DNA from 3 places in the Streptomyces sp. NPDC005423 genome. Region 3 is predicted to be linked to each of the others. Evidence: riboswitches for the same ligand, from Rfam matches in the RefSeq annotation. Region 3 holds a riboswitch; each other region holds the start of a gene.
The links. Region 3 has a riboswitch for thiamine pyrophosphate ahead of thiC (phosphomethylpyrimidine synthase ThiC). Riboswitches for the same ligand answer to the same signal wherever they lie in the genome.
Positions count from the first base shown of each region.

Region 1: another riboswitch for thiamine pyrophosphate. It lies ahead of ABZT12_RS25970 (cytosine permease); the one in region 3 lies ahead of thiC (phosphomethylpyrimidine synthase ThiC).
Region 2: another riboswitch for thiamine pyrophosphate. It lies ahead of thiO (glycine oxidase ThiO); the one in region 3 lies ahead of thiC (phosphomethylpyrimidine synthase ThiC).

Region 1 is NZ_JBEXET010000028.1:871-8,337, forward strand. Features, by position in the region: gene ABZT12_RS25950 (alpha/beta hydrolase) at 1-57, opposite strand, end outside; gene ABZT12_RS25955 (LLM class F420-dependent oxidoreductase) at 221-1,012, opposite strand; gene ABZT12_RS25960 (cytochrome c oxidase assembly protein) at 1,352-2,338, shown strand; gene ABZT12_RS25965 (MFS transporter) at 2,404-3,606, shown strand; TPP riboswitch at 3,651-3,744, shown strand; gene ABZT12_RS25970 (cytosine permease) at 3,736-5,175, shown strand; gene thiD (bifunctional hydroxymethylpyrimidine kinase/phosphomethylpyrimidine kinase) at 5,172-5,984, shown strand; gene gndA (NADP-dependent phosphogluconate dehydrogenase) at 6,083-7,467, shown strand, end outside.
Region 2 is NZ_JBEXET010000014.1:44,438-51,904, forward strand. Features, by position in the region: gene ABZT12_RS17190 (thiazole synthase) at 1-144, opposite strand, end outside; gene thiS (sulfur carrier protein ThiS) at 148-348, opposite strand; gene thiO (glycine oxidase ThiO) at 345-1,502, opposite strand; TPP riboswitch at 1,500-1,611, opposite strand; gene ABZT12_RS17205 (hypothetical protein) at 1,685-2,056, shown strand; gene ABZT12_RS17210 (FAD-dependent oxidoreductase) at 2,101-3,330, shown strand; gene ABZT12_RS17215 (Rv2175c family DNA-binding protein) at 3,405-3,776, shown strand; gene thiE (thiamine phosphate synthase) at 3,957-4,622, shown strand; gene metF (methylenetetrahydrofolate reductase [NAD(P)H]) at 4,733-5,656, shown strand; gene ABZT12_RS17230 (hypothetical protein) at 5,713-6,720, shown strand; gene ABZT12_RS17235 (NAD(P)/FAD-dependent oxidoreductase) at 6,782-7,467, opposite strand, start outside.
Region 3 is NZ_JBEXET010000001.1:648,584-656,050, forward strand. Features, by position in the region: gene ABZT12_RS03055 (DUF5326 family protein) at 160-372, shown strand; gene ABZT12_RS03060 (helix-turn-helix domain-containing protein) at 570-1,433, shown strand; gene ABZT12_RS03065 (SsgA family sporulation/cell division regulator) at 1,533-1,970, shown strand; gene ABZT12_RS03070 (YibE/F family protein) at 2,138-3,604, opposite strand; TPP riboswitch at 3,676-3,865, shown strand; gene thiC (phosphomethylpyrimidine synthase ThiC) at 3,858-5,684, shown strand; gene ABZT12_RS03080 (hypothetical protein) at 5,773-6,630, opposite strand; gene ABZT12_RS03085 (metallophosphoesterase) at 6,822-7,467, opposite strand, start outside.

The sequences.
Region 1 (7,467 bases), on a different contig from region 3:
GCCGCCGGAGAGGTCGACGGTGCGGGTCGGGGCGGGGGCGGGGGTCGGAGAGGTCATGGTTTCCGTTCCTTCTTCGTAAGAGCCGACTCTCATCAACGTAGAGGACTCGCAGTCTTCATGCAAGTCCACTCTCACCACGATGGCGGACTTTCTGCGAGACATCGATACTGACGGGGCGGCGCGGGTGGCGCGGGCGGGGTGAGCCGCGTGGGCAGCGGGGTCAGAAGCCGGCGATGACCGGCACGATCTCCTTGCCGATCAGCGCCAGCCGCTCGGTCTCCCAGACCCGCGGGACGCGGCCGTGCGCCTCGGTGAAACCGAGCTCGGCAAGCCGTCGCAGCTGGTCCAGCAGGACGTCGATCCGCTCGCCCCGCTCGCCCGGGTCGAGGGAGAGCATGACCGTCTTCTCGACGTCGTCGTACGCCCGGCCCTCGGCCTCGCAGTGGCCGCGCAGGACGTCCAGCTTGTGTTCCAGACCGGGGCCGGCGAAGAGGTTGCACGCCTGCGCGTAGCGGGCGACCAGGCACAGCGTCTTCTTCTCTCCGCCGCCGCCGATCAGGATGGGCGGACGCCGGATCGGACGCGGCACGTTGAGCGTGCGCCCGAGCCGGTAGTGGCGGCCCCGGTACGGCCGTTCGTCGCCGCTCCACATCTGGAGGCAGATCTGCAACGTCTCCTCCAGCCGTTCGAACCGCTCGGCCGTGTCCGGGAAGGGGAGCCCGAGCCCCGCGGCCTCCGCGCCGTTCCAGCCGGCGCCGATGCCGAGCCAGGCGCGGCCCTCGGAAAGCACGTCGAGGGTGGTCACCAGCTTGGCGAGCAGACCTGGTGCCCGGTAGCTCACCGCCGTTACCCAGGCGAGGAGTTGGACGCGCGAGGTGCGCGCGGCGAGATAGCCGAGGGTGGTGTACGCCTCCAGCATGTCGTGCTCCGGCGGGCCGGCCACGCCGATCTGCCAGAGGTGGTCCATGACGCTGACCCGGGCGAACCCGGCGTCCTCGGCGGCCACCACCACCCGCGTCAGGTCATGGGCGAGCCGTCTCGGCCCGGCGGGATAGGTGATCCGAGATGTGCAGACCGAGTTCCACGGGTAGCACCCTTCGTGAGAGTTGACTCTCGTCAACTTAGAGGCCCCGCCTTCCTCATGCAAGTCAACTCTCATCACGAGAGATCGACACCATTGAAGTAAGAGGGGATCGCGTGCCGCCCTTGTCACCCCGGCGGTCCGGCCCCGGCGCGGTCCGGTGCCGCGAGGGCGCAGAGGTAGGGATTCGGTATGAACCCGGCGGCGTACAGTGCTGCGGCGGGTCCGCCGGAAGACGGTCCGACGCGCACGGCACGGAGGTAGATCGCGATGGGGAGTCCGCCGCAGCTCACGACCGGGCGGCTGTTCTCCGCGTGGGAACCGGACCTGCCCGCACTGCTGCTCGTCCTGCTGCTCGGCGGGCTGTACGCCTGGGGCGTCGTACGGCTGCGGCGCCGGGGCGAACCCTGGCCCGTCCCCCGCGTCGCGGCCTTCGCCCTGCTCGGGCTCGGCGCGCTCGTCGTGGCCACGATGTCCGCGCTGGCCGTCTACGACCGCGTGCTGTTCTGGCCGGCCGCCGTGCAGAACATCCTCCTCGACCTGGTCGCCCCGCTCGGCCTGGCGCTCGGCGATCCGCTGGGACTGGCCGTCCGCGCGCTGCCCGAGCGGCGGGCCGAGCGGGTCCGGCGGGCGATGACCGGGCGGCTGGTACGGCTGCTCACCTTCCCGCTGGTCAGCACCGCCCTGGTGCTCACGACCGAGCTGACGGTGTACTTCACCCCGTACTTCGAGACCGCCCTGCGCGTGAACTGGCTGCACCAGCTGATGTATCTCCATCTGCTGCTGGCGGGTTCCCTGTTCGTGGTGCCGGTGCTCACCCGCGAGGAGACGCTGCCGAGGTGGTGCACCCATCCCGTGCGGGCGGCGCTGGTGTTCCTCGACGGGATCTTCGATGCCGTGCCGGGCATCGTGGTGATGACGCACGGCACCCTGATCGCCGGAGCCTGGTACCTGAGCCACGCCCCGTCCTGGTCCCCCGACGTCCGGCACGACCAGCAGGTGGGCGGCGGCGCGATGGTCAGCATCGCCGAACTGGTGGCGCTGCCCTTCCTGTTGGCGATCCTGGTCCAGTGGGCGCGGACCGACCGCGCCGAGTCCGTCGCCCTGGACCGCCGCCTGGAGACCGAGCTGGTGCGGGCGGTGCCCACGGCTTCCTCGCCGGCCGGCACACCGGCGCCGGATCTCGTACGGCCGTGGTGGGAGACCGAGAACAGCGAGGTCGCACAGCGCATCAGGCAGCAGCGGCCGGAGCGCTGAGGCTGCCTCGCGGAAGGCGGCCGTTCCCTTGTGGCGCTCCCTCCCCCGCACCTAGCCTGCGTTTTGTGCCGCTCATAAACAAACCCAGCACGGCCACCCCCGCACCCGACCGCGCGCTCAGCCGGCTCCGGCTGGTCATCACCGTCTTCTTCGCCCTCGACGGATTCCTCTTCGCCGGGTGGATCGTCCGCATCCCCGCCATCAAGCAGCGGACCGGCGCCTCCGCCGGCACCCTCGGCCTCGCGCTGCTGGGCGTCTCGGCGGGCGCCGTCCTCACGATGATGGTCACCGGCCGCCTCTGCCACCGTTACGGCAGCCATCGCGTCACCGTCGGCTGCGCGGTGCTGCTCTCGCTGAGCATCGCCCTGCCGCCGCTCACCCACTCCGCACTCGCCCTCGGCGCCACGCTCGTCGTCCTCGGCGTGGGGTACGGCGGGCTCAACGTGGCCTTCAACAGCGCGGCGGTCGATCTGGTCGCCGCGCTCCGGCGGCCGATCATGCCCAGTTTCCACGCGGCCTTCAGCCTGGGCGGGATGATCGGCGCCGGCCTCGGCGGGCTGGTCGCCGGGGCCGTCTCGCCCACCCGGCATCTCCTCGGCCTGACGGTGACCGGCCTGCTGGTGACGGCCGTCGCCGGACGCGCCCTGCTCCGCATCGAACCCCCCGTGCCCGCCGACGCCCCGCGCCCCGGCAAAGGCACCCGCCGCCGTCTGCCGCCTCCCACCCGGTGGCTGGTCGTCGTCTTCGGCCTCATCGCCCTGTGCACGGCGTACGGCGAGGGTGCGATGGCCGACTGGGGTGCCCTCCACCTCCAGCAGGACCTCGGCGCCCGTCCAGGGCTCGCGGCGGCGGGCTACTCGTGCTTCGCGCTCGCCATGACGATCGGCCGGGCGAGCGGCACGGCCCTGCTGGAACGGCTCGGGCAGACCCGGACCCTGGTGGCGGGCGGTGCCACGGCCGCGGCGGGGACACTGCTCGGCGCGCTCGCCCCGTCCGTCTGGGCGGTGCTCGCCGGTTTCGCGATCACCGGACTGGGCCTCGCCAACCTCTTCCCGGTCGCCGTCGAACGCGCCGGCGCGCTCGCCGGGCCGAGCGGTGTGGCCATCGCCTCCACACTCGGCTACGGCGGCATGCTGCTCGGACCGCCCGCCATCGGGTTCATGGCCGACTGGTTCTCGCTGCCCACGGCGCTCACCAGCGTCGCGATCCTGTCGGCGGTCGCCGCGCTCATCGGGTTCGTGACCCGTCGGGTGGCGACGGCGGGCTGACTCCCGTACCGGCGTACGAGGGATTCGGGTTAGGCTCTGCGCCGTAACCGGACACGGGGTGCCCCCGCGAGGGCTGAGATCACACCCGTCGAACCTGAACCAGTTCGTACTGGCGGAGGGATGTCTTCCATGCCATTGGCGCATGTTCCCGGCGGGGTGCCCGCCGGCACCGGCCCGGACGTCTTCGACGGGCGGATGCCCTCGGCCCCCGGCGACCTCCGGGTGGAGGGCCACGGCATCGAGCCCGTCCCCGAGAACCGTCGCTACGGCGGCGCCGGGCGGCTGTTCACGGTGTGGTTCGCGCCGAATCTGACCATGACGGGCGTCTTCACCGGGACCATCGGCGGCACGCTCGGCCTGGACTTCGCCACCGCCCTCACCGCGGTGGTCGTCGGCACCTTGGTGGGCGCACTGCCCACCGCCTGCCTCGGCACCTGGGGCAGTCGCACCGGCGCGGGCCAACTGCCGCTCGCCCGGCTCGCGTTCGGCCGGTCGGTGACCGTGCCCGCGCTGTTGCAGTGGTTCTCCTCGATCGCCTGGGACGCGCTGATCGGACTCTTCGGCGGGGACGCGCTGGCCCAACTCTGCGGCTGGCCCTTCTGGTTCGGCGTGCTGGTGCTGATGGCCGGGCAGGGCGCGCTGGGCGTCCTCGGCTACGAGGCCGTCCACCGGCTCCAGACCGTGATGACGTTCGTGCTCGGGACCGCCTTCGCACTGATCGCCTGGCGTCTCCTCGACGGCGTCCACCTCACGACGAGCTCCACCGTCACCGGCGGCGACCGGGCCGGGGCGGCCGTGCTGACCAGCACCATCGCGCTCAGCCTGAGCCTGTCCTGGGCGCCGTACGCCAGTGACTTCAGCCGCTATCTGCCGAGCGGCACATCCCGGTCGCGGATGTTCGGGTGCGCGCTCGCCGGGCTCGTGCTGTCGTTCGTCGCCGTCCAGGCGCTCGGGCTGTGGGGTGCGTCGGTGCTGACCGACCAGACCGCCGGCGGGGTGCGCCGGCTGCTCGGCGGCGGGGTGGTGGGCGGATTCGGGCTGCTGGCCGTGGCGTTGGCGGCCCTGTGCAGCAACGCCATGAACGACTACAGCGGTTCCCTGGCAGCGCAGACCCTGGGGGTGCGGCTGCCGCGCCCGGCGGCGGCCGCCGTCGCCGCGGCGCTCGGCTTCCCGCTGGTGCTGTGGATGCACGCGGCCGACACGACTGCCCGCTTCCAGAACGTGCTGCTGTTCGTCGGTTACTGGATCCCCGGCTTCGTGGCGATCGTCGTCGTCGACTGGTTCGCCCGGTCCCGGCTGCGGGACGGCGACACCGTAGACCTCGCCGTCGAACTCGCCCGCCCGCAGGCGGGGTTGCCGCCCGTACTCGCCTTCGTCGGCGCCTTCGCCGCGGCGGTGCCGTTCATGGACACCGGCCTCTACGTCGGTCCGGTGGCCCGCGCGCTGCACGGCGCCGACCTCTCGTACTACGTGGCGTTCGTGGCCGCGCTCGCCCTGTACGCGCCGCCCCGCCTGCGCCGCGTCCGCTCGGGGACCGCCAGCGACGTCCGTACGGAGAGCGCCGTATGACCGCCCCGCTCCGGGTGCTGACGGTCGCCGGGTCCGACTCCGGCGGCGGTGCCGGCATCCAGGCCGACCTGAAGACGGCGCAGGCGCTCGGCGCCCACGGGATGAGTGTCCTGACCGCGGTCACCGCGCAGAACTCCCTTGGTGTGCAGGGCGCTTGGGAGCTGCCGGTGGAGGCGGTGCGGGCCCAGTTCCGCAGCGTGGTGGACGACATCGGGGTCGACGCCGTGAAGACCGGGATGCTCTCCTCCCCCGCCCTGGTGACAGCGGTGGCCGAACTGCTCGCGGGGGTGCGGGTGCCGGTCGTCGTGGACCCGGTCGGCGTCTCCAAGCACGGGGACCGGCTGCTGGCCGAGGACGCGCTGGACGCCGTACGGACCCGGTTGCTGCCGGTGGCGACGGTGGCCACGCCGAATCTCGGCGAGGTGGCGGAGCTGACCGGCGTCGTGGTCGAGGAGGAGGCGGACCTGCGGCGGGCCGCCGACGCGGTGTTGGCGTACGGGCCGCGCTGGGCGCTGGTGAAGGGCGGCCATCTGCCCGGGGACGCCGTGGACCTGCTCACCGACGGCCGGGAGGAGCACTGGCTGCGCGCGCCCCGGCACGACAACCGGCATACGCATGGCACGGGTTGCACCCTCGCGTCGGCCGTGGCGGTCGGTCTGGCCGGGGGGTTGCCGGTCCCGGAGGCGGTGCGGCGGGCCAAGAGCTACGTCACCGGGGCGATCGCGGCCGGGTTCGCGCTCGGCGGCGGGATCGGTCCGGTCGACCACGGCTGGCGGACGCGCGGAGGTTCCGCGGCGACCGATTCATGATCTTGGTGAACGCCTCGGGGGCCACCGTCCGTATCTGACCGGTACAGGGGCGGAACCGCGCCGAGCGCTCCGCCCGCCCGCCGCCCGAGGAGCACACCATGAAGGCGACCGCGCAGATCGGCGTCACCGGCCTGGCCGTGATGGGCCGCAACCTGGCCCGGAACTTCGCCCGGCACGGTTTCACCGTCGCCGTCCACAACCGCACGCCCGTCCGGACCCAGACCCTGGTCGAGGAGTTCGGGCACGAGGGCGAGTTCGTGCCGGCGGAGACGGCCGAGGAGTTCGTGGCGGCCCTGGAACGCCCCCGCCGCGTCATGATCATGGTGCAGGCGGGCGCGGCCACGGACGCCGTGATCGAGGAGTTCGCGCCGCTTCTGGAGCCCGGCGACATGATCATCGACGGCGGCAACGCCCACTTCGCGGACACCCGCCGACGCGAGGCGGCCCTGCGCGAACGCGGTCTGCACTTCGTCGGCGTGGGCGTCTCGGGCGGCGAGGAGGGCGCCCTGAACGGCCCGAGCATCATGCCCGGCGGCTCCCCGGAGTCGTACGCGGCGCTGGGGCCGATGTTCGAGGCGATCAGCGCGAAGGTCGACGGCGAACCCTGTGCCACCCACATCGGCACGGACGGCGCGGGGCACTTCGTGAAGATGGTGCACAACGGCATCGAGTACGCCGACATGCAGCTGATCGGCGAGGCCTACGACCTGCTGCGCCAGGTGGCCGGCTACTCGCCCGCGCGGATCGCGGAGACCTTCCGGCGCTGGAACGAGGGGCGCCTCGGGTCGTACCTCATCGAGATCACCGCCGAGGTGCTCGCCCACACCGACGCGGAGAGCGGCAGGCCGTTCGTCGACATCGTCGCGGACGCCGCCGGGCAGAAGGGCACCGGCCGCTGGACCGTGCAGACCGCCCTCGAACTCGGCTCGCCGGTCACCACCATCGCCCAGGCCACCTTCGCCCGCGCCGCCTCCGGGCAGCGCGAACTGCGCGCCGTCTACCGCGACCTGCCCGGCGGCACGACCTGGGACCTGACCTCCTACGAGTCCGAACGCTTCACCGCCCAGGTCGAGTTCGCCCTCTACGCGTCCAAGCTCATCGCCTACGACCAGGGCTGGAAGATGATCCTGGACGCCGCCGCCGAGTACGACTGGGACATCGACCTCGGTGCCGTCGCCAGGATCTGGCGCGGCGGATGCATCATCCGGGCGGCCTTCCTCGACCGGATCCGGGCCGCCTACGCGGTCGACCCCAAGCTGGTCAGCCTGCTCGCCGACCCCGGTTTCGCGACCGAGATCACGGACGCCCAGGTGCCGTGGCGCCAGGTCGTCGCCGCGGCGGCGCGCGGCGGCGTCCCGGTGCCCGCCTTCTCCGCCGCCCTCTCGTACTACGACACCCTGCGCGCCGAGCGGCTGCCGGCCGCCCTCACCCAGGGCCAGCGCGACTACTTCGGTGCCCACACCTACCGGCGTACCGACCGCGA
Region 2 (7,467 bases), on a different contig from region 3:
GCGGCGCATCGCCACCGTGGTCAGCTCGGTCCCGGAGGCCACCAGGGCGCGCTCCAGGACGTCGAGGCTGGGTGCCCCGCCGGTGCCCATGATCAGCCGGGACGTGAGGGTCGTACCGGCGAGGACGAAGGGGTCGTCGGCCATGGGTCAGCCTCCCTGGACGGCGGTGAGGACCTCGACGCGGTCCCCCTCGGCAAGCGACGTGGAGGGCCACTGCGCGCGCGGGACGACGGTCTCGTTGAGGGCGGCGGCCACTCCGGAGGGGGCCGGGGCGAGCGACCGCACCAGGGTGTCGAGGGGCGTGCCGGAAGCGATCTCCCGGGGCTCCCCGTTGACGGAGATGTTCATGCGGGCTGCTCCAGGAGAGAGAAACGCTTCGGGGTGAACGGGCGGGCCCCGTCCGGGAGTTCACCGGTGGTGAGCGCGTGGGCGAGGGCGTCCCCGGTGACCGGTGTGAGCAGCACACCGTTGCGGTGGTGCCCGGTGGCCAGCAGGAGTCCCGGCAGTTCGGTGGGGCCGAGCAGCGGCGCGTTGTCGGGGGAGCCGGGGCGCAGTCCCGCCCGGGTCTCGGTGAGCGGCAGTTCGGTGATCCCGGGGACCAGCTCGTGCGCGTCGCGCAGCAGCTCGTAGACGCCCCCGGCGGTGACCGTGGTGTCCCACCCCAGCTCCTCGCTGGTGGCCCCGACGACCAGCTCGCCGTTCTCGCGCGGCACCAGATAGACCTGGCCGCCGCGGACCACGGCCCGCACGGTGCGGCTCAGGAACGGCGCGTACCGCGCGGGCACCGTCAGCCGCAGCACCTGCCCCTTCACCGGCCGTACGGGCGGCAGCACCTCGGCGGGGACGCCCTTGAGCCGGCCGCTGAGACTGCCGCCGGCGAGCACCACATGGTCCGCGGTGAGCGCGGTGCCCGCACCGGTGACGACGCCCGTGGCGCGGTCCCGTCCCACCGTGAGCCGCTCCGCCCACGCCCGGTGGAGGACGACCCCGGCGTGCTCGCAGGCGGCCACCAGCGCCGCCGCCAGCCGCCGCGGGTCGACCTGGTGGTCGCCGTCGACCCTGAGCCCCCCGCGCACGCCCGGCGCGAGCATCGGCTCCAGACGCCGGCAGTCGCGCCCGGTGAGCCACTCGGAGTCCAGGCCCGAACGCCGTTGCAGGGCGTGCAGCTCCCGCAGTTCGGCGCGGTCGTCGGCGTCGAGCGCGACGGCCAGCGTGCCGCACGCGCGGTAGCCGAGGTCGAGGCCGGTGAGCTCGGCCAGCTCGGCGACGAAGGACGGGTAGCGGCGCGCCGACTCCAGGTTCAGCGCCAGCAGGGTCTGCTCCCCGTGGTGCAGTTCGGTGACCGGGGCCAGCATCCCGGCGGCGACCTGGGCGGCCCCGCCGCCCGGCTCGGGGTCCACGACGGCGGTCGCCAGCCCGCGTTGCGCGGCCCGCCAGGCCGTCACCAGGCCGATGATCCCGCCCCCGACCACGAGGACGTCTGAGGTGCGTGTGGGCGACATGGGCGTCCAGCCCCTCCCTTCGCCGGCATGACCCGGATCAGGTTCGTACGGTCGGAGGCCGCCAGCCTCCCTCTCAGCCCGGTGCGTCCGGGCTCCCGCGAGTGCTTTACGGTGGCCAGCCTAATCCGCTGTCACGTCTCTCAGTAAGGGAGCCCCGGCTCCCGGTGCAGGAGTTCCGGCCGATGCGCCCTTCCCTTACGACTCCTCTCCCGTCTTCCCTCCCGTCCCTCGACGGACTCGTCCTCGCCCCGGTCGCCGACCAGGCGCCCGGACAGGTCGGCACGCGCACCCGGTTCGCCTACCACGAGAAGGACGGCGTCATCTGGGCCGAGTACGCGGGCGGTGACGTGGAGCGCGGCCATCTGGTCGGCACCCGGGACGGCGACCGGCTCGACTTCCGGTACGTACAGCTGAAGCGGGACGGGAGCACCTCCTCCGGGCACTGCGTCTCCCGGGTGGCCGTGCTCGCCGACGGCCGGGTGCGCCTGGAGGAGCGCTGGGAGTGGGAGTCGCAGCCGGGCAGCGGGACCAGCGTTGTGGAACAGGTCACCTGACACGCCCGCTGACTGACGGATCATCAGGTGGCTATGGTGACCGGGTGAGCGAGCAGACACGGGAACAGGGCACGTCACCAGGACGGCGCGTGGTCGTCGTCGGCGCGGGCATGGCCGGGGTGCAGACCGCCGTCGCCCTGCGCGACCAGGGCTTCACCGGCACCGTCACCCTGATCGGCGCGGAACCCCACCAGCCCTACGACCGCCCCCCGCTCTCCAAGGCCGTACTCCTCGGGAAGGCCGAGGGCTCCGCCTTCGACGTCGACTTCGAGGCGCTCGGCATCGGACTCCGGCTGGGCCGCGAGGTGACGGGCGTCCGCACCGCCGACCACGAACTCGACACCCCGCGGGGGGCCGTCCCCTACGACGTGCTGGTCCTCGCGACGGGGGCCGAGCCGATCCGGCTGCCGGGCGCCGACGGCATCCCCGGGGTGCATCTGCTGCGCACCCTGGACGACGCCGAGCGGCTGCGGCCCGTGCTCGCCGGCCGGCACGACATCGTGGTCGTCGGCGCGGGCTGGATCGGCGCCGAGTTCGCCACGGCCGCGCGCGAGGCGGGCTGCGCGGTGACCGTCGTGGAGGCCGCCGACCGGCCGCTCGCGGGCGCGCTGCCCGCCGAGGTGGCCGCGCCGATGGCCGCCTGGTACGCGGACGCCGGCGCCTCGCTGCGCACGCACGCGCGCGTGCGGCGCGTCGAGCCCGGCTCCGTCGTCCTCGACGACGGCTCCCGGGTGCCCGCCGACGCCGTCGTGGTAGGCATCGGGGCGCGGCCCGCCACGGGCTGGCTGACCGGCTCCGGTATCGCCCTCGGCGCCCACCGGGAGGTCCTCGCCGACGAACGGCTGCGCACCTCGGTGCCGGACGTGTACGCGGTCGGCGACTGCGTCTCCTTCCCTTCCGGCCGGTACGCCGAGCGCCTGCTCGTCCACCACTGGGACAACGCCCTTCAGGGGCCCCGCACGGTCGCCGCGAACATCGTCGGCGAGGAGCCGGCGGTGTACGACCCGGTGCCGTACTTCTGGTCCGAGCAGTTCGGCCGCTTCGTCCAGTACGCCGGCCACCACGCCTCCGCCGACACGACCCTGTGGCGCGGCGACCCGTCCGACCCGGCCTGGTCGGTGTGCTGGCTGCGCGGGGAGCGGCTGGTCGCCCTGCTCGCGGTGGGACGCCCCCGCGACCTGGCGCAGGGCCGTCGGCTCATCGAGGCGGGCACCGCGGTGGACGCCGCGCTGCTGGCCGATCCCGCGCGCCCGATGAAGGCCGCCGTGCGGTAGTTCGCGAGGGTTTGTCCCCCCGGGTCGGACCGGCCCGGCTTCCGACTGTCAGTCCGGGATGGCACGCTGTTTACGTGACCGAGATTGACGCAAAGATCGATGCTCTCGTCCCTGCCTGGCTCACCCTCCCCGACATCGCGGAGATGCTCGATGTCGAGGTGACACGGGTGCGGCAGCTGGTCAAGGAGGGCCAGCTCATCGCCGTACGCCGTGGTGAGAACCGCGCGCTGCACGTTCCCGCCGACTTCATCGACGGGGCCGAGCAGAAGGTCGTCAAGGGCCTGACCGGCACCTTGACGCTGCTCAGGGACGACGGCTTCTCCGACGAAGAGATGCTTGAGTGGCTCTTCACCCCCGACCCGAGCCTGCCCGGCACCCCCGCGCAGGCGCTGAGCGAGAATCGCGGCACGGAGGTGAAGCGCCGCGCCCAGGCGCTCGCCGTCTGATCCGAACCCTCCCCGGGGCGGCGGGCCGCGGCGACGCTCGGTCGCGGCCCGCACCCCTCCGCACGGCACCGGACACCAGGTACCGAGCACCACGGCGCCACGTACCGAGCACCACGGCGCCTCGCACCAGGCGCAACGGCACCATCGCGCCAGGCACCACGACCACAGGGGGATGCACGTATGCCCGACACCGCCGACGCTGCCGACGCCGCGCGTGCGGCGCTCGCCGACGCCCGGGTCTATCTCTGCACGGACGCCCGCAGACGCCAGGGCGACCTCCCCGAGTTCCTGGACGCGGTCCTGGCCGGCGGCGTGGACGTCGTGCAGCTGCGCGACAAGGGCATGGAGGCCGCCGAGGAACTGGAGCACCTCCGGGTCATGGCCGACGCCTGCGCCCGGCACGGCAGACTCCTCGCGGTCAACGACCGCGCCGACGTCGCCCACGCCGCCGGCGCCGACGTCCTCCACCTGGGCCAGGGCGACCTCCCGGTCCCCGCGGCCCGTGCCCTGCTCGGCGACTCCGTCCTGATCGGCCGCTCCACCCACGCCGAGTCCGAGGCGGCGGCGGCCGCCGTCCAGGAGGGCGTGGACTACTTCTGCACCGGCCCCTGCTGGCCCACCCCCACCAAACCCGGCCGCCACGCCCCCGGTCTCGGCCTGGTCCGCGGCACCGCCGCGCTCGGCACCGCCCGCCCCTGGTTCGCCATCGGCGGCATCGACCTCGGCAACCTCGACGAGGTCCTCGAAGCGGGCGCCCGCCGGGTCGTCGTCGTACGGGCGATCACGGAGGCCGAGGACCCGGGCGCCGCCGCCGCGGAGTTCGCGGAGCGGCTGCGGCGGATGTGACGGCCGCGCGGTCCAGGCGTGCGCGTCCGAGGCGTGGACAACAGGTCGACAATTCGGGCAAATATCCGGTTCCGGTTGGGGGACCGGCGCCCCCTGGCTAACCTGCCAGTATGGCCCTCGGAACCGCATCCACCAGGACTGATCACGCACGGACGGTGCGCGACATGCTCGCGACCGGCAAGCGGACGTACTCGTTCGAGTTCTCCGCGCCGAGGACGCCCAAGGGCGAGCGGAGTCTGTGGAGCGCGCTGCGCAGGGTCGAGGCGGTCGCCCCGGACTTCGTCTCGGTGACCTACGGTGCCGGCGGCTCGACCCGGGCGGGCACCGTCCGGGAGACCGAGCAGATCGTCGCCGACACCACGCTCACCCCGGTCGCCCACCTCACCGCGGTCGACCACTCCGTCGCCGAACTGCGCAACATCATCGGCCAGTACGCCGACGCCGGGATCCGCAACATGCTCGCGGTGCGCGGCGACCCGCCCGGCGACCCGATGGGCGACTGGGTGCCGCACCCCAGCGGATTGACGTACGCGGCCGAACTGGTGCGCCTCATCAAGGAGTCGGGCGACTTCTGCGTCGGCGTCGCCGCCTTCCCGGAGATGCACCCGCGCTCCCCCGACTGGGACACGGACGTCGCGCACTTCGTCGACAAGTGCCGGGCCGGAGCCGACTACGCGATCACCCAGATGTTCTTCCGCCCGGAGTCGTATCTGCGGCTGCGCGACCGGGTCGCCGCCGCCGGCTGCGACACCCCCGTCATCCCGGAGATCATGCCCGTCACCAGCGTGCGGATGCTGGAGCGGCTGCCGCAGCTCAGCAACGCCGACCTCCCCGCCGACCTGAAAGAGCGGATCCTCACAGCCAAAGACGATCCGGCCGCTGTACGCTCGACCGGAATCGAGTTCGCCACCGAGTTCTGCGCCCGGCTGCTGGCCGAGGGAGTGCCCGGACTGCACTTCATCACGCTCAACAACTCCACGGCGACGCTGGAAATCTACGAGAACCTGGGTCTGCACCACCCGCCGAGGGCCTAGACCGGCCGCCTCGAAATAGGACACACTGCGTAGCGGCCACTGGGAGAGGGGCGTACATGGGCTGGACGGTCCTCTACATCGCGTTCGGCGTCGTCGCACTCTGGCTGCTCGGTGAGGTGCTGCTGCAGTACAAGGCGCGGCTGCGCTGGCGGCTGCTCGCCTTCGGCGGCTTCCTCGGCGTCGTGCTCGGTGTGCTGATCCCCTCCGTCATCGTGATCGGCCTCGGCGCGATCGCCTTCGCGGTCGGCCAGACCTACGTCACCCTGTCGTTCCGTCAGGGCTTCGAATCCGGCTGGGCCGTCACCGGGCGTCCCGGCGCGGGCGCCGGCAAGCGTGGCCGCGGCGAGCCCGACGAGCCCGCCGACCCGTCCTTCGCCGCCCCGGGCGCCGAAGCGGCCGACGCCGGGTACGCGGCCGACTACCGCCGCGACGACGCCGCCTACGGCCAGGACGACCAGGACCGCGACGACGTCTTCACCCGGGCCCGCCCCGCCGAGCCGTCGGCCGCCGAGAGCACCGCCGTCTACGAACCCCAGCCGCTGCCCGACGACACCGGCTCCTACGGCGTCTACGACGAGGCGGCGGCCTACCGCCAGCCCCCCGAGCAGCCCTACGCGACCGGGGATCCCTCCTACGCCACCGCCGGCCAGTCCCAGGACCAGGCCTACGCGACGGCCGCCCAGGGCGTCGACCCGAGCTACTCCTACGACGGCTACCAGGGCTACGACCAGCAGCAGTACGGCTACGACGCCTCGGGCCAGCAGCAGTACGCGGCCTACTCCGACCCGTACATCGGCACCCAGACGTACGGCGGCGGCGCCTCCTACGACGCCAGCGGCTACGACGGCCAGCAGCAGTACCCCCAGCAGGGGTACGCCCAGGAGCAGCAGTACGGCACCGGCGGCTACGCGGCGGAGACCCCGGCCGGCGGGGTGTGGGTGCCCCAGCAGCGCACCGACGCCTTCGGCGGCGAACTCCCGCCCGAGCAGCAGTACCCCTACGACGCCAACGGCCAGCAGCAGAGCGGCACCGGCACCGGGTACGACGAGCAGTACCGCTTCTGACCCCCGGGTTCCTCACCAGCGGGGTCGCCTTCCGGGGCCCCGCCCCGGCACCCGGTGGCCGCTACCGGGAGCCCCGGAACTCGGGCCCCTCCACGATCAGTCCGGCGACCAGCGCCCCCGACATCCCGGCGTGCGGCAGCCCGCCGCCGGGGTGGGACGAGCCGCCCACGCGGTACAGCCCCGCGAGGGCGGTCGAGTTGGCCGGGTAGAGGAAACGGGCGCCGCCGCCGGCCAGCGCGGGAGCCGACACCGCCGCCGGGCCGCTGCGCACCTCGCGCCAGAGGAGCCGCTCGCGCAGCTCCGGCACGGCTGCCCCGGCGGCCCCGACGAGCAGGTCCGCGAACGCCTCGCCTCTCCCGTCGGCCGACCATTCGGTGCCGGCCGGCACCACCGCGGACAGGACCACCGACTCGTGCTCCCCGTCGGGCCGCAGCGCCGGATCGTCGGGCCGCAGCACGGTCACCGTGGGCCGGGCGGGCGCACCGGGGCGGGCGCCGCTCAGGAAGTCCAACTCGGCCACCCGGTCCGGCGTGTGGACGACCGTACGGTGCGCCGCACCGGCCGTCCGGGCACCGCGCAGCGCCAGCAGCACGGTGAACCGGTCCGCGCGCGGCGCCTCCGGTACGGGCCGTACGTCCCTGTCGCCGTACAGGCCGTGCCCGGTCAGCCCGTCGAGCCGGACCGGATCGATGCCCGCCACGACGTGGTCCGCCTCGGCCACCGTGCCGTCGGCCAACTCGACCCCCG
Region 3 (7,467 bases):
CTAAGGGACCGGTCAGGGGAGGACAAGGGATGCGAGGCCCCCGTTCGGCTGCCGCCCGCCCTAGCATCGAGTCAGGACAGCGGAAGGCCCGGCCGCGGACGCGCCGGACATCGACAGGACCCGGCATCAGCGGCGGGCGGAAAGGTAAGGACGAGGGCTATGCGAGGCATCTTCGCGGGACTGCCGTGGTGGGTGAAGTGGGTCGCGGTACCGGTCATCGCTCTGTTCGTGTTCGGTGGCCTGATAGCCACCGTCGTGGGATTCGTCATCGGACTGCTCTTCAAGGCGCTGATCTTCGTGGCGCTGGTCGGCGGACTGGTCTATATCGTGCGGAAGTTCACGTCGAGCTCCTCGTCGCGCAGCGACTGGTGAGTGCCACGGGCAACCGGTGACCTGAGACGGACGTCACCGGTTCCCTCGGGTGGGGGAAGTTTTCCGGACAGCGCTCTGCGGGCGGTGGCGGGCGGTTACAGTCCGGAACGCGACGCGGGGACGACCCCCGCGGGCGGCGCACCCTCACCCCCGTGTTCCCCGCACGGGATGCCCCCTTCGCGCTCCGGAAGTGACCCTTGGCCACCGCTGACACCGCACCCGCGGTACCGCACACACCCCCCACCGCACCGGGACGGCCGCGCTCCGCGACAACCCCGCCCCAGCAGCGCTCGGCAAGACCCCCCGAACAGCAGTCCGCGACCCTCATCGGCTCCGTACGCCGGGCGATGCGCCTGCTGGAAACGGTCGCCGAGCACGAACACGGCGCACCGGCCAAACAACTGGCCCGGGAGACCGGCCTCGCCCTCCCCACCGCCTACCACCTGCTGCGCACCCTCGTCCACGAGGGCTATCTGCGCCGCGACAGAGGGCTGTTCTTCCTCGGGGAGGCCGCCGACCGGCTGAGCAGCAGCGGAGCCCAGCAGAAACGTCGCAGCACCCTCGCCGACACCCTCGCGCGCTGGCGCGACGCGATCGGCGTCCCCGTGTACTACGCGATGTACCGCGACGGGGAGATCGAGGTCATGCACGTCTCCGACACCTCCGCCAATCCGGCGGTCGAGGAGTGGGCCGACTTCCACGAGACGGCGCACGCGCACGCGATCGGGCAGTGTCTGCTGGCCCAGCTGGACGAGGAGGGCCGGCGCGACCATCTGGACCGGTACCCCGTGCGCTCCCTCACCCCGTACACCGTGCGCGACGGCCACTCCCTGTTGCGGCGCTTCGACCGGATGCGACGGATGGAGCCGGTGACGGAGCGTCAGGAATACGCGTTGGGAGCGGTCTGCGCCGCGATTCCGATCACCGTCGGTACCACGGCCGCCACGTTCGCCATCTCGCTGCCCGCACATCACGCCGACCAACTCCCCACGGCGGCAGCGAAGTTGCAGAGCGAGGCCGGCAGGCTGCTGGGGTCACTCGCGATTTCGATCAGTATCTGAAAACTCACTCCTTGTAATCTGTAGCCTACGTTCCGCAATATTTCACCAGGCTGCGGGGACTCCTTCCGGGCCGGTCGACGGCACATGACGGGATGGGCGATGCGTGAGTCCGTGCAGGCTGAGGTCATGATGAGCTTCCTCGTGTCCGAGGAGCTCTCCTTCCGTATCCCGGTGGAACTGGGCTACGAGACGCGCGATCCCTACGCAGTACGGCTGACCTTCCATCTGCCCGGGGACGCGCCGGTGACCTGGACCTTCGGACGCGAGTTGTTGATCGACGGAGTGGGCCGGGCGTGCGGAGAGGGCGACGTGCGTATCGCACCCGTCGATGCCGAGACGCTGGGCGAGGTGCTGATCCGGCTTCAGGTCGGCGGCGACCAGGCGGTGTTCCGCTCCGGCGCGGCCCCCCTGGTGGCCTTTCTGGACCGCACCGACAAGCTGGTGCCGCTGGGCCAGGAGGCGGCGCTGGACGACTACGACACCCACCTCGACGAGGTCCTCTACCGCATCCTGGCGGAGGAGCAGAGCGCGGGCTGAAGCCGTTATCGCGCACCACACCACGCCGCGCTGGTGTATCGCTTCTGCTCACCCGAGGCCGCGAGCCACACCGGCCGTCAGCCCGACATGTGGTGCCGCCACGGAGACGGGGGCACACACCGCCACCCGCCACCCCGCCCCTCGCGTCGCTACGTCGCCCACGGCCATCAGTGCTTGCGGCGCCGGCCCTTCCCGCCGCGTGCCGGTGCCGGTGCCGCGCCCGATCCCGCCACCGCTGCCGGGGCCGTCCCCGGGGCCGGCCGGTCCGCCGAGACGACCAGGGCGGCCAACAGTGTGGTGACCGGTACCGACGCGACCAGACCGATCGACCCCACCAGCGTGCGTACGACCTCCTCGGCGACCAGTTCGCTGTTGGCGACCGTCCCCACGCTGCTCTGCGCGATGGAGAACAGCAGCAGCAACGGCAGCGCCGCGCCCGCGTACGCGAGGACGAGCGTGTTGACGACGGAGGCGATGTGGTCGCGGCCGATCCGGATGCCCGCCCGGTACAGCCCGCGCCAGCCCATCGACGGATTGGCGTCGTGCAGTTCCCAGACCGCCGACGTCTGCGTCACCGTCACGTCGTCCAGCACACCGAGCGAACCGATGATGACGCCGGCGAGCAGCAGACCACTCATGTCGATCGACGGATAGAGGCCATGGATCAGGCCGGTGTTGTCGTCCGTGTTGCCCGTGAGTGCCGCCCAGCCGATGAACAGCGAGCCCAGAACGCCGATCAGGATCAGCGACATGAGTGTGCCGAGCACCGCCACCGACGTACGGGCCGACAGGCCGTGACACATGTAGAGGGCGATGAGCATGATCGCGCTCGCGCCCACCACCGCCACGATCAGCGGATTCGAGCCGTGCAGGATCGCGGGCAGGATGAAGAACGTCAGCACCATGAAGCTGACGGCCAGCGCGACCAGCGCCATGACGCCCCGCAGTCGGCCCACCACCACGACGGCCAGCGCGAAGATCCCGGCGAGCAGCGCCATCGGGAACTGACGGTTCACATCACTGACCGAGTACTGCAGGTTTTTGGGCGCGGTGGGCTCATAGGCGACCACGACCTTTTCGCCCTGGTGCAACTGCCGTGACTGGTCCGGCTGCACGATCTCCGTGAACGTACGGCCCTTGTCCTTGCCGGTGTCCACCCGGACGGTCGCCTTCTTGCAGGTGCCGCCCCCCTCCTCGCCCGACGAACCGTCGGCGGTGGAGGAGTCGTCGGTCGACGAACTCCCCGACGCGTTCACCGACTTGCAGCTCACCCTCACGACCTTGCTGACCGTCGCCTGGTGCGTCTGTCGGTCGAAGCCGACCCCGGTGCGCTGGTGCGGCGGGGCACCGCCCGGCCACAGCACTACAAGCCCGACGACGACCGCCGCGGCGAAGGGGATCAGGATCGCGGCGATGACCTTGCGCAGTTGGCGCGAGACGGGAGCGGCCGGCCCATGACTGTGGGAATGGCCGTGACCGCCACCGCTCCCGGAACCGCGTCTGCCGCCCGAGTCGTGCCCACCTCCGGCGACGGCTTCGCGATGCTCAGCCTGTCCATGGCCTTCGCCCTCTCCGGCGCCGTGTGCATGAGGTGGCCCGGGTGACGGGTACGGGGGCTGCTGGGTCGCGGTCACCGCCCGATCATCGCAAGAACGGCGGAGGCGCACTGTTCACCGCGCCACACATGACGCTAGCGTGGAGCCACCTTTGCACACGCGGGAGCTCGGAGCACCGGGCTGAGAGGGCGCTGACCTCCGTGTCTGCGATGTTTCACGTGAAACGTCAGCTGTATCGAGTGATGTTTCACAGGAAACACCGGCGGACCGAAATCGCTGCGTCGACCGCTGAACCTGTTACCGGGTAATGCCGGCGTAGGGAGTAGGTCTCATGACCCACAAGGACGCACGCACGCCTGCCGTCACGCAGCACGCGACGGACGGCTCGCCGACCGGCTCGTCTGCCAGGGAGGCCGGGAGGCCCATCGGCTGGCACAAGGCGTACCTCGGGGGTGCGCGCCCCGATCTGCGGGTGCCGGTCCGTCAGGTCCATCTCACCAACGGGAAATCCGTCACGCTGTACGACACCTCCGGCCCGTACACCGATCCGCTCGTCGACACCGACGTCCGCCGAGGGCTGGTACCGCTGCGGGAGAACTGGATCATCGCTCGCGGCGACACCGAGGAGTACGCGGGACGGCCGGTCCGGCCCGAGGACGACGGCATCAAGCACACCTCGCCACGCGGCGGTCTGCGCAACCTCGACGCGGTGTTCCCCGGACGGCCGAGGCAGCCGCGCCGGGGTCGTGACGGGACGGCGGTCACCCAACTCGCCTACGCACGGCGGGGCGAGATCACGGCCGAGATGGACTTCGTGGCCCTACGGGAGAACGTTCCGGCCAAGGTGGTCCGGGCGGAGATCGCGGCCGGACGGGCGGTGCTGCCGGCCAACGTGAACCATCCGGAGAGCGAGCCGATGATCATCGGCAAGCGGTTCCTGGTGAAGGTCAACGCCAACATCGGCAATTCGGCGGTCACTTCATCCATCGAGGAGGAGGTGGAGAAGATGACGTGGGCCACCCGCTGGGGCGCCGACACGGTCATGGACCTGTCTACGGGCCGCAACATCCACACCACCCGCGAGTGGGTGCTGCGCAACTCCCCCGTCCCCATCGGCACGGTGCCGCTCTACCAGGCCCTGGAAAAGGTCGACGGCAGGGCCGAGGAACTGACCTGGGAGATCTACAAGGACACGGTCGTCGAGCAGGCCGAACAGGGCGTCGACTACATGACCGTCCACGCGGGCGTGCGGCTGCCGTACGTGCCGCTGACGGCGAACCGCAAGACGGGCATCGTCTCGCGGGGCGGATCGATCATGGCGGCCTGGTGCCTGGCCCACCACAAGGAGTCGTTCCTCTACGAGAACTTCGAGGAACTCTGCGAGATCCTCGCCGCCTACGACGTCACGTACTCGCTCGGCGACGGTCTGCGGCCCGGCTCGATCGCGGACGCCAACGACGCTGCCCAGTTCGCGGAGTTGAGGACGCTCGGGGAACTCAACACGGTCGCGAAGCGTTTCAACGTACAGACCATGATCGAGGGCCCGGGCCACGTCCCGATGCACAAGATCAAGGAGAACATCGACCTCCAGCAGGAGATCTGTGATGAAGCTCCGTTCTATACGCTCGGCCCGCTGACCACGGACGTTGCGCCGGCGTACGACCACATCACCTCCGGCATAGGTGCCGCCATGATCGCCTGGTGGGGCACGGCCATGCTCTGCTATGTGACGCCCAAGGAGCACCTGGGCCTGCCTGATCGCGACGACGTCAAGACCGGCGTCATCACCTACAAGATCGCCGCCCATGCGGCCGACCTCGCCAAAGGGCATCCCGGTGCGCAGGACTGGGACGACGCGCTGTCCGACGCCCGCTTCGAGTTCCGCTGGGAGGACCAGTTCAACCTGGCCCTCGATCCGGACACGGCACGGGCGTTCCACGACGAGACGCTGCCGGCCGAGCCCGCCAAGACGGCCCACTTCTGCTCGATGTGCGGGCCGAAGTTCTGCTCCATGAGGATCAGCCAGAGCATCACGGAGCAGTTCGGCGGCACGGCGGAGGCGGGGGCGTCACCCGAGGAGATCGCCGCGGGCATGCTCCAGAAGTCGAAGGAGTTCGCGGCCGGCGGGAGCAAGGTGTATCTGCCGGTGGTCGACTGACCGTCGGGCCTAGCGCCGCTCAGCGAGCCGGTACGGAGGCCGGGTCTTCGGCTTGCGCTCCCCGAAGGCGGGGGCGCAAGCCGAGGGGTTACTCCGGCTGGTGTTCCGGCCCCCCGAAGTCCGGGCTGGAGAAGTCCGGGCTGGAGAAACTCGGGCGATGGCCCGGGGCGGAGCCCTCGTCGGGGCTGCTGAAGCCGGGGCGGCCGTAACCCAGGTGCGGGATACGGCTGGGGGCCGGCGAAGGTGTGCGGCGCAGCGCCGCCGTACCCGGGGCGGAGAGCGCCTCCTGTAGAAACGGCAGCATCCCGCGCTCCAACAGGGCTTCGTGCCAGGCATCCCTGGCCAGTGCCACCTCACCGTCCGGCTCGCCGTAGGGCCCGCTCTCCAGCGAGGGCCTGTTGCGCAGGGCGGTGAGGAGGAGTCCGACGGCGGCGACGAGGATCGCGGCGGCGGCCATCGCGCCGAACACCCAGCCGGCGGTGAGCATGGTCTTGGCGAACGCCGGCTCGGGGTCGAGCATCTTGAGGGTGTAGCCGACGAGGAGGAAGATCGCCGCGGCCGTACCGGCGAGGACGGGGGTGAGGACGGCGGCGACCGCGACGGCGCCCGCACCCTCGCCCGCCTCCCCCAGGGTGGTGGCGAGCCCCATCGCGCCGATGACCGGTTCCCCGGAGCCGGTCTCGTCGACGGAGGAAGGGGCGGACGGCGCCGGTCGGCGCAGTTCCTCGCGGACCTTCACGTAGTGCTGGTACTCGGTCGCTGCCGCCGCCGTGATGAGTTCGGTGGCGTTCAGCGCCATGGTGCGCAGCTGTTCGGGGTTGAGCCGCTGTCCGTCGGCGGCCAGTTCAGGGCGGTGTGGGGCGGAGCGCAGCGCCTCGTCGAGGATCCGCTCGTACTCCTGGCGGTCCTCGCTGTGCAGGTGCTGCGGAACGCTGTTCATGTGCATCCCCCGATGCTCCGTAGGGCTTGGGGCTCGCATGCCAACGAGCCGTCGGGCAGAAACGGAGGGGAGCCTGCTACGGATAAGCCGATGGTAGAGCGACGACGGCACACGTTGACAGGGGGTTTCCAGAAATTGGCCCTGGCCGGCGCTGGAGGCCATCGGTCCTCCGAAGGGGACGCGTGCCCGTCAAACGGTCAGTTATCCAGGGGAAGTTGCTGGACCAGCAGCTTTCCGGCCATGGTCACTCCGCCGTCCATCGCGATGGCGAGTCCGTCGGCGTAGACGTGCGGCCCCTCGACCACGGGATCCGCGGTGTCCTCGCCGTCCTCGGAGCCGACTTCGCCCAGCAGGTAGGGAATCGGGCTGTGGCCGTGAACGATACGAGCGCCGCCGTACGTATCGAGCAGGGACCGGACATGGTCCGCGCCGCCCTCGTCGCGGAAGGAGAAACGCTTGGTGAACTTGCGGAAGAGATCCCAGACCTCGTCCGCGTCGTTGCGGGTGATGGTCTCGCGGACGGTGTCGTTGACCGCCTCGATCGAGTCGCCGTAGTCGAGGTAGGCGGTGGTGTCGGAGTGGACGAGCAGATGACCGTCGACCTCCTCGATGGCGTCGAGGCGGGCCATCCACTGCAGGTGGTGGTCCTGGAGGCGATCCATGTCGGTCTTCTGGCCGCCGTTGAGCAGCCAGGCCGCCTGGAAGGTGGCGGTGCCGGCGCCGGAGACGACGGGGGTGTCGCCGAACCGCTTGGCACCGAGGAGCAGCAGCTCGTGATTGCCCATCAGGGCCTTGCAGTAGCCGCCCGCGGCCGCGGCCTCCGCGGAGAGCCGCATCACGAGA